3 regions of the Paenibacillus urinalis genome follow, and region 3 is predicted to be linked to each of the others. Evidence: riboswitches for the same ligand, from Rfam matches in the RefSeq annotation. Region 3 holds a riboswitch; each other region holds the start of a gene.
What was found. Region 3 has a riboswitch for ZMP and ZTP ahead of PUW25_RS04830 (bifunctional 5,10-methylenetetrahydrofolate dehydrogenase/5,10-methenyltetrahydrofolate cyclohydrolase). Riboswitches for the same ligand answer to the same signal wherever they lie in the genome.
Positions count from the first base shown of each region.

Region 1: it holds a riboswitch for ZMP and ZTP, as region 3 does, so the genes downstream of both, PUW25_RS22915 (TIGR01440 family protein) here and PUW25_RS04830 (bifunctional 5,10-methylenetetrahydrofolate dehydrogenase/5,10-methenyltetrahydrofolate cyclohydrolase) in region 3, are expected to answer to the same signal.
Region 2: it holds a riboswitch for ZMP and ZTP, as region 3 does, so the genes downstream of both, PUW25_RS11475 (DJ-1/PfpI family protein) here and PUW25_RS04830 (bifunctional 5,10-methylenetetrahydrofolate dehydrogenase/5,10-methenyltetrahydrofolate cyclohydrolase) in region 3, are expected to answer to the same signal.

Region 1 is NZ_CP118108.1:4,936,223-4,939,500, reverse strand. It holds gene PUW25_RS22925 (manganese efflux pump MntP) at 1-565, shown strand, start outside; gene PUW25_RS22920 (low molecular weight protein arginine phosphatase) at 680-1,252, shown strand; ZMP/ZTP riboswitch at 1,324-1,406, shown strand; gene PUW25_RS22915 (TIGR01440 family protein) at 1,602-2,198, shown strand; gene glyA (serine hydroxymethyltransferase) at 2,241-3,278, shown strand, end outside.
Region 2 is NZ_CP118108.1:2,485,731-2,489,008, reverse strand. It holds gene PUW25_RS11480 (LytTR family transcriptional regulator DNA-binding domain-containing protein) at 1-609, opposite strand, end outside; gene PUW25_RS11475 (DJ-1/PfpI family protein) at 794-1,396, opposite strand; ZMP/ZTP riboswitch at 1,496-1,573, opposite strand; gene PUW25_RS11470 (helix-turn-helix transcriptional regulator) at 1,688-2,482, shown strand; gene PUW25_RS11465 (pectinesterase family protein) at 2,549-3,278, opposite strand, start outside.
Region 3 is NZ_CP118108.1:1,093,376-1,096,653, forward strand. It holds gene PUW25_RS04825 (serine hydrolase) at 1-322, shown strand, start outside; gene PUW25_RS04830 (bifunctional 5,10-methylenetetrahydrofolate dehydrogenase/5,10-methenyltetrahydrofolate cyclohydrolase) at 442-1,299, opposite strand; ZMP/ZTP riboswitch at 1,353-1,432, opposite strand; gene PUW25_RS04835 (sigma-70 family RNA polymerase sigma factor) at 1,727-2,248, shown strand; gene PUW25_RS04840 (hypothetical protein) at 2,288-3,278, shown strand, end outside.

The sequences.
Region 1 (3,278 bases), 1.6 Mb from region 3:
TGCTTGTCTTGTCGCACCTGCTGAACTAGGCCATCTTATTACAATTATGATTATGGCTGTTGCTCTAGGAATGGATGCATTTTCGCTGGGGATTGGAATAGGCATGAAGGGGATTCGGCTTCTGCATGTGCTTCGGCTGAGCTTGCTGATATCACTGTTTCATATTCTTATGCCTTTAATTGGTTTCTACACAGGACAATATGTCAGCTCCTTTCTGGGTCAGATTACTTCCTATGTAGCAGGAGGCTTGCTACTTGCACTCGGCGCGCATATGATATTTAATGCCTTGAGACCTGGGGAGTCGAATTTCATGGACCACCGGACGTTTGCCGGGACAATGATATTTGCGGTTAGTGTCAGTATAGATTCCTTCTCCGTTGGTGTAACCCTTGGTATGTTCAAGAGTGATTTATGGCTGACCGTTATTGCCTTCGGCATCTGTGGTTTCGTGATGTCCATGGTCGGTTTATTAATAGGCAGGAGAGTGAGCCGAAATCTCGGAGAATACGGAGAGGCTGTAGGAGGGGCGATATTGCTGGCTTTTGGCATGCTGTTCATCTTCTAGCTCGTTTATTCTCCTTTGCATATTGAGACGATGCGTCATACAATAGAAATCATCTCATAGGAAACTTAATGACAGTGGAGTTCATCCAGGTATACAGACGACGGAGGTGATCATATGAAGAATATTCTATTCGTATGTACAGGCAATACTTGCCGCAGCCCGATGGCAGAGGGATTGTTTCGCAAATCTGCTGCTGCAAGAGGCATTGATGTAGAAGTTCGATCCGCAGGAGTGTCTGCCATAGATGGAAGTACGATTTCTCGTCATGCAGCTGCTGTGCTTAGGGATCACGATATTCAGGATGTCATAACTTCATCCTCGGTCAATCGTGATTTGGTCCAATGGGCAGATCTTATATTAACCCTAACGGGTTCACATAAGCAGCAAGTCATTCATCATTATCCCGAGTGTGCTGACAAGATCTACACGCTGAAGGAATATGCAGAAGATGATCCAAAAGTCCTGGCTGATCTTAAGGAACGGGATCGATTGTATGCAGAATGGCAAATGAAGCGTGCGCTTGGACAGGAAGTGCTGGCCTCGGATCGTCAGCGTATTATCGAAATTCAGCAGCGGATTCCAAGCTTTGATATTTCAGACCCTTTTGGGGGCAGTAGAGAAGATTATGATGTGACGGCAGCGGAGATCCGTTCTGCGGTTGAGCGTGTGCTGGATAAGCTCAGCTGATTTTTTTGGTACAGCGCTCTAGAAGTAGTTGATTTCTAACATCTGATGTTCTATGATGAAGTAGATAAATGAGATTCCGGTGTAACTGGCGACAAGTGTGGATTAAACCACGATGGAGCATCGGAGATAACGGCCGGTCGCCTGGGCAAAAGAGCATTTCTTGCACGCAAGGTATACTTGTGTGGGAGACTGCTCTTTTTTCGTATTTCGCCATACTTTTCGGTATAATAAGACTCAAATGATCTTGGCAGATCGCAAAATAGGGCGAATTAGACGATTCTCATGAGTGAACAACTCTTTCTTGCGATCGTTTTAAAGTCACAAACGGAAGGGGAGGGTTCATTAGGCTATGGAACAAAACAGCATTCACCCTGAATTGCATCATCTTACGGCACAGACAGCTGAGGTGCTGGAAGAGCTTGCGGCGGAAGGGAAGCTTGGTCCAGGTAAAGTCGTCGTCATTGGTACCAGTACAAGCGAGGTAGCAGGCAAGCGCATTGGAACAGCCGGAGCGTCAGAGATTGCACAAGCGCTGCTTCAAGGTATCAATGAAGTAAAGAATGCTTACGGTTTCGAGATTGCTGTGCAGTGCTGCGAGCATTTGAACCGAGCGTTGGTTCTGGAACGTTCCCTGCTTGAGAGGCTTGGACTTACGGAAGTATCCGCCGTACCCGTTCCGAAGGCAGGAGGCTCTATGGCCGCAGCGGCATATCGATCATTGCAAGAGCCCTGTCTTGCCGAAACAATCGAAGCACATGCGGGTATGGATATCGGTGAGACGCTCATCGGCATGCATTTGAAGAGAGTTGCCGTTCCTTACCGTACAGCAAGGCGTTATATTGGGGAAGCACGGGTGACTACCGCATTGTCCAGGCCAAAGCTTATTGGCGGAGAGCGTGCGGTGTACCAGCTTGATGTAACCAGTAACACTTCAACTTGTGATTAAGAATTTATTTTAAACAGCTATCATATGGGAGGAATTCAAGTTATGGATCAATTGCGCAAAGCAGACCCGGCAGTACTTAATGCGATGGGATTGGAACTCAAACGTCAGCAAAACAATATCGAGCTGATTGCCTCTGAGAATATCGTCTCCGAAGCGGTTATCGAAGCGATGGGCTCCGTACTTACAAATAAATATGCTGAAGGTTACCCTGGCAAACGTTACTATGGCGGATGCGAGCATGTTGATATCGTCGAAGATATCGCTCGTGAACGTGCCAAAGAATTGTTTGGTGCAGAGCATGTCAACGTTCAGCCGCACTCCGGTGCACAGGCGAATATGGCTGTATACCTTGCGGCGCTTAAGCCTGGAGACACCGTGCTCGGGATGAACCTTGCACATGGCGGTCATTTGACACACGGCAGCCCGGTGAATGCATCGGGTCTTCTCTATAACTTTGTTGCTTATGGTGTTCAGGAAGATACATTCCGCATCGACTACAACGAGGTTCGCAAAGCGGCGTTTAAGCATCGCCCTCGTCTGATCGTAGCAGGTGCCAGCGCTTATCCGCGTACCATTGATTTTGAAGCACTTGCGAGCATTGCTAACGATGTAGGTGCATTGTTCATGGTGGATATGGCCCATATTGCGGGTCTCGTGGCAGCAGGTCTGCATCCGAATCCGGTGCCGCATGCTCATTTTGTAACAACAACGACACATAAGACCCTTCGCGGACCACGTGGTGGTATGATCCTTACGCGCAAGCCATGGGCTGCTGCGATTGATAAGGCTGTATTCCCAGGAAGCCAGGGCGGACCGTTGATGCACGTTATTGCTGCCAAAGCGGTTGCCCTCGGGGAAGCTCTTCAGCCTTCTTTCAAAACTTATGCTCAAAATGTAGTGAAGAATGCTCAAGTTCTAGCTGAAACTTTGATTGCAGAGGGTCTGAATATCGTTTCCGGCGGTACGGACAACCACTTGATGCTGATCGATACCCGCAATATCAACATTACAGGTAAAGATGCAGAGCATGTGCTTGATTCGATCGGTATTACGGTTAACAAAAATGCGATTCCATTTGAT
Region 2 (3,278 bases), 1.4 Mb from region 3:
GAATACATTGTTTGGCGTAAATTTAATGCTCTCATTCTGTTCAGATGTAACAGGGATCGGTTCATTGACAAGGTCCGTTTTCTCAAGTCCCATCAATCGGTTATATCGATATATATCACGGCTTAACAGCAATAACTCTTCTATAGAGTTCGATGTAATTAAGGTGGCCGTATGATGTGAACGAAGATATTCCAGTGCCGTTAAATAGAGCTCGATTCCTTCGGCTGTTAGATTATGGAGTGGATTCTGAACTAATATTATATCCGCGCGGAATAGAAACATGCGAAATAAGCTGACCCTCTTCTTCTGGTCTTCTGTCAATTTCTTAATCTTTGTCCGCCAAACATCGGATAGAGAAAAAGCGGCAATATATTCTTCTAATGGATGAGGAAAATAGGCGATCCGTTTAAAAAACGTTAAGTAGCTGTAGACCGTCAGCGTATCGTATAAGCCATCATCCTGGCTGGCTGCTAGAATGGAACTCGTTTCTCTCCGAATCGACCCACTTGTTGGCTGAAGCTTCCCCGAGATTAGATCAAATAGCGCTGCACTTTCTTCATTGGACATTTTGATGCCGATATGTGAGTCACTCTCAATAACGAGCTCCATATTTTTTAACACCGTACGATTTTCAACTTGCTTCATTACTTTTTCTAAAGAGATCAAAGGCATTCAATACACACTTTCTTTTTCGTATTTTAGGATCCATAACACTCTGACTAATACGATTCCGTTACTGATAAAGTTCCCAAAAGAAGAGAAAGAATAGCTTAATACGACTGAAGATTACAATCTAAGCTTCGTGCAACTTATATACATCACTCAGTTTACCTGCCTGATAATATGGATATTCAAGCTTCTTCTGTACAAGTCGTGCCGTAGCTTCATTTGTAAGCCACTCGATGATATATAAACCCAAATCGATAGAGGCCGTCACCCCACCGCCGGTTATTACCCTATCATCCCTAACGACGCGTGCTTCAATAACTTCCTCGCAGTACGGAGCCAGCAAATCGTAAGCCGAAGAGTTGGTGGTGGCTCGTTTTCCTTCAAGAAAACCTGCAGCTCCCAGCAATAACGCACCTGTGCAGACAGACACCTTATATGGAGCATTCTCGGCAGTCCGGATCCAATCGATAAAAGCCTTGTCATTCCGAAGTTCTCTCGTCACCATTCCTCCAGGGACAAAGACAAGATCAAACTTGCTTAGATCCGGACCTACTTCATTCACCTTCATCGTTAGTCCCCGATCATCTGTTACTTCTTCCCTGTCCGAACAAAAGGTCCATGATACGTTCTCTTTCGCCTTTAATATGCCTAACCAGGTGATAGCCTCGTAAAATCCAGTAAAGTCCATGCTTGTCATGCCGTTGAAAAGTACAAATCCAATCTTCATTTGTGCACCCGTCCTTTTCTTATTTGTTAAACAAAAAAAGTATCTGATGTAAGATCAAATACTGTAGAAGACAGAACCATAAGCTTTGATCTATATCAAATACTCCGCCCAGGCGTACGGCATGACAATATGCGCTTCCTCGTGGAACTCCACGTTACGCCAGTTACGCATATCCGATATCATGATTATATCAATACTTGAATTAAACTCAAACACATGATATGAAAATAGACATATACCACATAATGCAACCCCCAGCAGTCTAATACTGCGCAAATCGGAGGTCATGTCATGATACCTTTTTATGAAATTCGTGCTGGTGATTTGATTATTAAACATAATGCGAGACAGCTCACGTTTCCTGCTCATCTGCATGGACATATCGAAATCCTGTATGTTTTCTCCGGTAAACAGCGAATACAAATAAATGAAAGCGCATACGAAGTGCAAGAAGGCGAGGCAGCGTTAATATTACCGGACATTGTACACAGGTACTATAGAGTTGGACAGGATCCCGCAGACGCCATGCTGATTATATTTAATCCTCGTATCCTTGGAGGTATCTTTCCTGATCTGATTCAATTTCAACCGGCTACACCTTTAATATCGAGAGCCAATATTCATCAAGATGCAGCTTATGCTCTCAATCAAATTGTCAAAAGCGAGGATTTTGCTGCAAAATTGGGGTTTACTTATATCATCATGTCACATCTTCTTCGCCAAATCGAACTCACTGAGAGGCCGCGAATACCTGTCCAGGACATGTCTAAAAAAATTATGGAATACTTAGCTAATCACTTTACCGAGCCGATTACACTAGATTCCCTTGCTGCTGAATTCTCTGTCAGCAAATACTATATCTCTCGCATCTTTTCGGAACGGATAAAAATGAACTTCCGAAATTATCTTGCCCTTCTCCGTGTCGAATACGCTTCAACGTTGATTCGTACCACAGACGCATCCTTTACGACCATTAGCAGCAATGCTGGATTTGATAGTCAACGAACCTTCAATCGAGTATTTCAGAGCATATACGGCATGACGCCGAGAGAGTTTAGAAATAACGTTACAAAATACCTGAAATGAATCAGCATGAATAAAAGCAAAGGAGTGCCTATTAAGATAGGCACTCCCTTACTTCGATTAATGTAATCAGTGTTCAACAGTGACGGTTACATTCGCAGTGGTTCGATTACCGGCATCATCAGCAGCCTCATACGTTATTGTATACACTCGCCCTGAACCAGCGCCTGAACGCTCTGCCCTTAATTCAAATTCAAAATCTGAAGTACCATATTCTGCTCCCTGAATATCATTATTCGTGTTTCCGTCGCCTTTTCCATTGTCAGGTTCATTGCTGGTAATGGATACGAGAGTGATGGAAGCTATTCCAGATTCCTCATCGGTTGCGTTAGCAGTGACTCGAATCGTCTCCATTCGATGCCCTCTTGCCTTGAGGACAGGCTTATCCACTTCAAGCTGTAGAACAGGGGGCAATTCATCCTCGCCGAAGACAAATTCGATCTCATAGATTTTGACGCCTCCGTCCTGAGAAGTTACATGGATAACCGCACTTCCAGGAACGTTCTCTGCTTGCTCGATCGAAATGACAGACTTCTCTGATTGAGCTGTAGCAGTAACGATTGGGATCTCACTTTGGGCTTCCAGCTCAACTTGGTAATCAGTCACCTGAGGATCAAAATCAGGTACAGCCACACCATCCACATTCAATGCTTCCAGCTCCCGATTACTATTAGCCAAGTCAATTGAATCAACCGGGTTCCAGCCATCACTTCCACTCAAAATGTTAGCCGGCGTATACCATGCCGCCTCTTCAAGTGTTAACTGCTTAGTCCAGCGATATCTGCTCTTCGGATTGGCT
Region 3 (3,278 bases):
CATTATGGAGAAGCTGAACAGCAAATCTTACTTCTCTAATGAAGCGCATCAATATCTTGATCCCGTTATGGAAGGACTCATGCGAGATTCCCGCAACCAGGAATGGCTTCAGCATGCAGGTCAAAAAGGAGGCTCTACGATGTTTGTCCTGACGAATGCTATGTATGCGACAGATAAGGAAGGGAATACACTAGAGCTGGCTATATTCATGACAGATCTGACCTGGAAGGAACAAGCCAAGCTATCGCATAGTCTGAACAGCTTCCAATTAAAGCTGCTGACAGATGAGACGGTCCGGGAGCATTTGAAGGGGATTAAATGATCCGAAGGGGAGTTCAGTGCTAGTGATACTGCATATCATCCATAAAAGAACCCTTCCTGTTGGAAGGGCTCTTTTATAATTATAGGAAGCTGATGGCTTCAAAGTGTTACATCATGATATTACTGCTCTTGCTTCAGTAATGACTTGTACGCCGATTTTACCGTATGCTCAATTAAGGTCGCGATGGTAACGGGGCCGACACCGCCAGGTACAGGTGTGATGGCAGAGGAGTGCGGCAAGCAGGCATCATAGTCGACATCACCGATGTTCCCTTTGTTGTAGCCTGCATCAACGACAACGGCTCCTGGCTTGATCCAATCTCCTTGTACAAAATTCGGTTTACCTACGGCAGCGACCACAATGTCTGCCTGTTTCACAATCGCTTCAATATTTACCGTTCTGGAGTGGCAGGTCGTCACCGTTGCATTGCGATTCAGCAGCATCGCGGATACCGGTTTGCCGAGGATCGGACTGCGGCCGATGACTACGGCGTGCTTGCCCTCCATTGAAATGTTATAGAAGTCAAGAATGCGAATAATGGCCTGCGGTGTGCAGGATGGATAATCTGCTTCGCCAAACGCGTTCAGTGCATAACCAAGCGTCGTTACTCCGTCTACATCTTTTTCAATGCTGATCGTGTCAAAGCATGCTCTTTCATCAATATGATGCGGAACCGGATGCTGCAGCAGAATTCCGTGAACGGAAGGGTCTTGATTCAGCTTGTTGATTTCTTGAATGAGTTCCTCTGTCGTTGTCTCGGCAGGAAGCACCACCTTGATCGATTCCACCCCGATTCGTGCACAAGCATTTCCTTTCATACGTACGTAAGTTGCCGAAGAAGGATCATCACCAACCAGAATGGTAGCCAGACACGGCTGGATTCCCTGCTCCTTCAGTTCTTTCACCTTTGCTCCCGTTTCTTCTCTCATGTAATCTGCTACCGTTTGACCGTTCAGAATCAGTGTGTTGTCGCTCATCATCACATCGCCCTTTCCAAGTAAAAAAGAGGCAAGGGAAACTTAAGTTCCCTTACCTCTGCCCAGGCGTACGGCTATATCTAATCACATGCTCCCTCACGGTTCACCGTGTACGCCAGTTACATGCGACGATCTTAATTGTAATGTATAAGTGAGACCTCATATGAAGAAACAATGGAATAATCGAAGCTCACCCCATGATGGTACTTCATTTTGTCGAATTGTTCAATAGGGATGCACAAGATTTGGAATGATGAGCTATATTCCAGCTTCGGTATAATTCATATAGGTAGTTGATATAGTTTCAAATTCTCGGGTTCGATGAGTTTCGAAAAGGACTCCATTAAACATTTTTATAAAACGTGCTATAAAAATAAACTGTCGTCCGTCTTATGTATAGCTGCAGCTGAAAGGAGACGTTAAACATATGGAAGGACAGGAAATCGACGTTTTCCGTACAGTGTTCGACGAGCATTATCCTATTGTACGCCGAAAACTGATGGCTCTGATCCAGGATGAAGCCGCCGCGGAAGATCTTGCGCAAGAGGTATTTATTCGGCTGTATCGGAATCCGCCAGATGATCCGGCTGCGATTGGTGCATGGCTTCATCGTGTACTGACTCGCATCGGATATGATTATATGAGTAAACAAATACGAGAACGGAAGCTCAAGGAGAAGCAGGAGCAGTATTTTGATAGAAGAGAGCAGCTCCTGTCCTCTGGAGAAGAGATTGTACTGAAGCGTATGGATCAGGAGGAAGTACGTGAATGGATGGACGAGCTGCCGGAGCGCGACAGACAGCTGCTAATGCTGAAATACTCAGGATACAGCTATGCAGAGATAGCGGAAGAGCTGAATGTAAGGCCTCCTCTTGTCGGCTCGATGTTAAGCAGAGCTACAAGCAAGCTGAGGAGAAAGGTTCAAGGAAAGTCCGCGCCACAGTCCTGAGGATATACCAATTAGCATAGTAAGGAGTTGAACGTGCACATGACATCAAAGCCGAACGGAAAAGACGAGAACAAGCAGCTTGAAGATGCTTGGAACAAGCTGGCGTCAAGGCTGGAAGAAGAAGAAATGAGCCCCAAGTGGTCAGCATGGTCCATGGAGCGTGGAAACGGGCCTAAGGCAGCACATCCATTAAAGGAAGATGTATTAAAAGGTGTATTACAAAATGAAATCAGGGGAGAGAGATACGATATGACGGATCATCAGAATCAGGAGAAGCAGACCGCTGTTGTAAAGAAAAAGCATCATATGAAAAAGCCGGTTAAGAAGTGGCTCAGCATAGCAACGGCGGCGGCTGTGGCAGGAGTCATGATCGCGACTCCGCTCGGAGATAAGGCGCTTGCCGCGATACTAAACCAATTCCGTATGGATGAGGTAACGGTAGTTAATGAAGGAGATGTTATGGACTTCTTCAACTCAGTATCTGGAGGAAGCAATTCATCGGACTTTATCAACAAGCATGGTTCGTTTACGAATGCATATGGACCTGAACTCAACAATGAAAAATTAAGCTTACAAGAGATTGAAGAGCTAACCGGGCTCACAGCATATGAGAATGATATTTTCAATGTAGAAAGTTATTATGCATTTACCTCACAGACGATTACGATGAAACTGAACATTAATGAAGTTAACACGACAATGGCGCGGCTTGGTGCCAAGGAATTAATGCCTGAATCTCTCGATGGGAAGCCAATTACGTTCCATATCCCAGCGACGCTGCATCAATATTACCATGCAGATACAGATGGAGAGGAGCTGTACGCTTCGTTATCTCAACAGAAGCTTCCATCAGTAGAGGTTGATCCTTCTGTCTCAGTAGAGGAAGCGGTCAAGGCAGTGCTGGACTTCCCGATGCTGCCAGATAATCTGAAGACAGCGATTAAATCAGACAGTATCTTGTCCGGCAAGCTTCCAATGCCAGTGTTCACGGATGGAGATGCCGAGAAGGTGGAAGTGAAGGAAGTGCCGG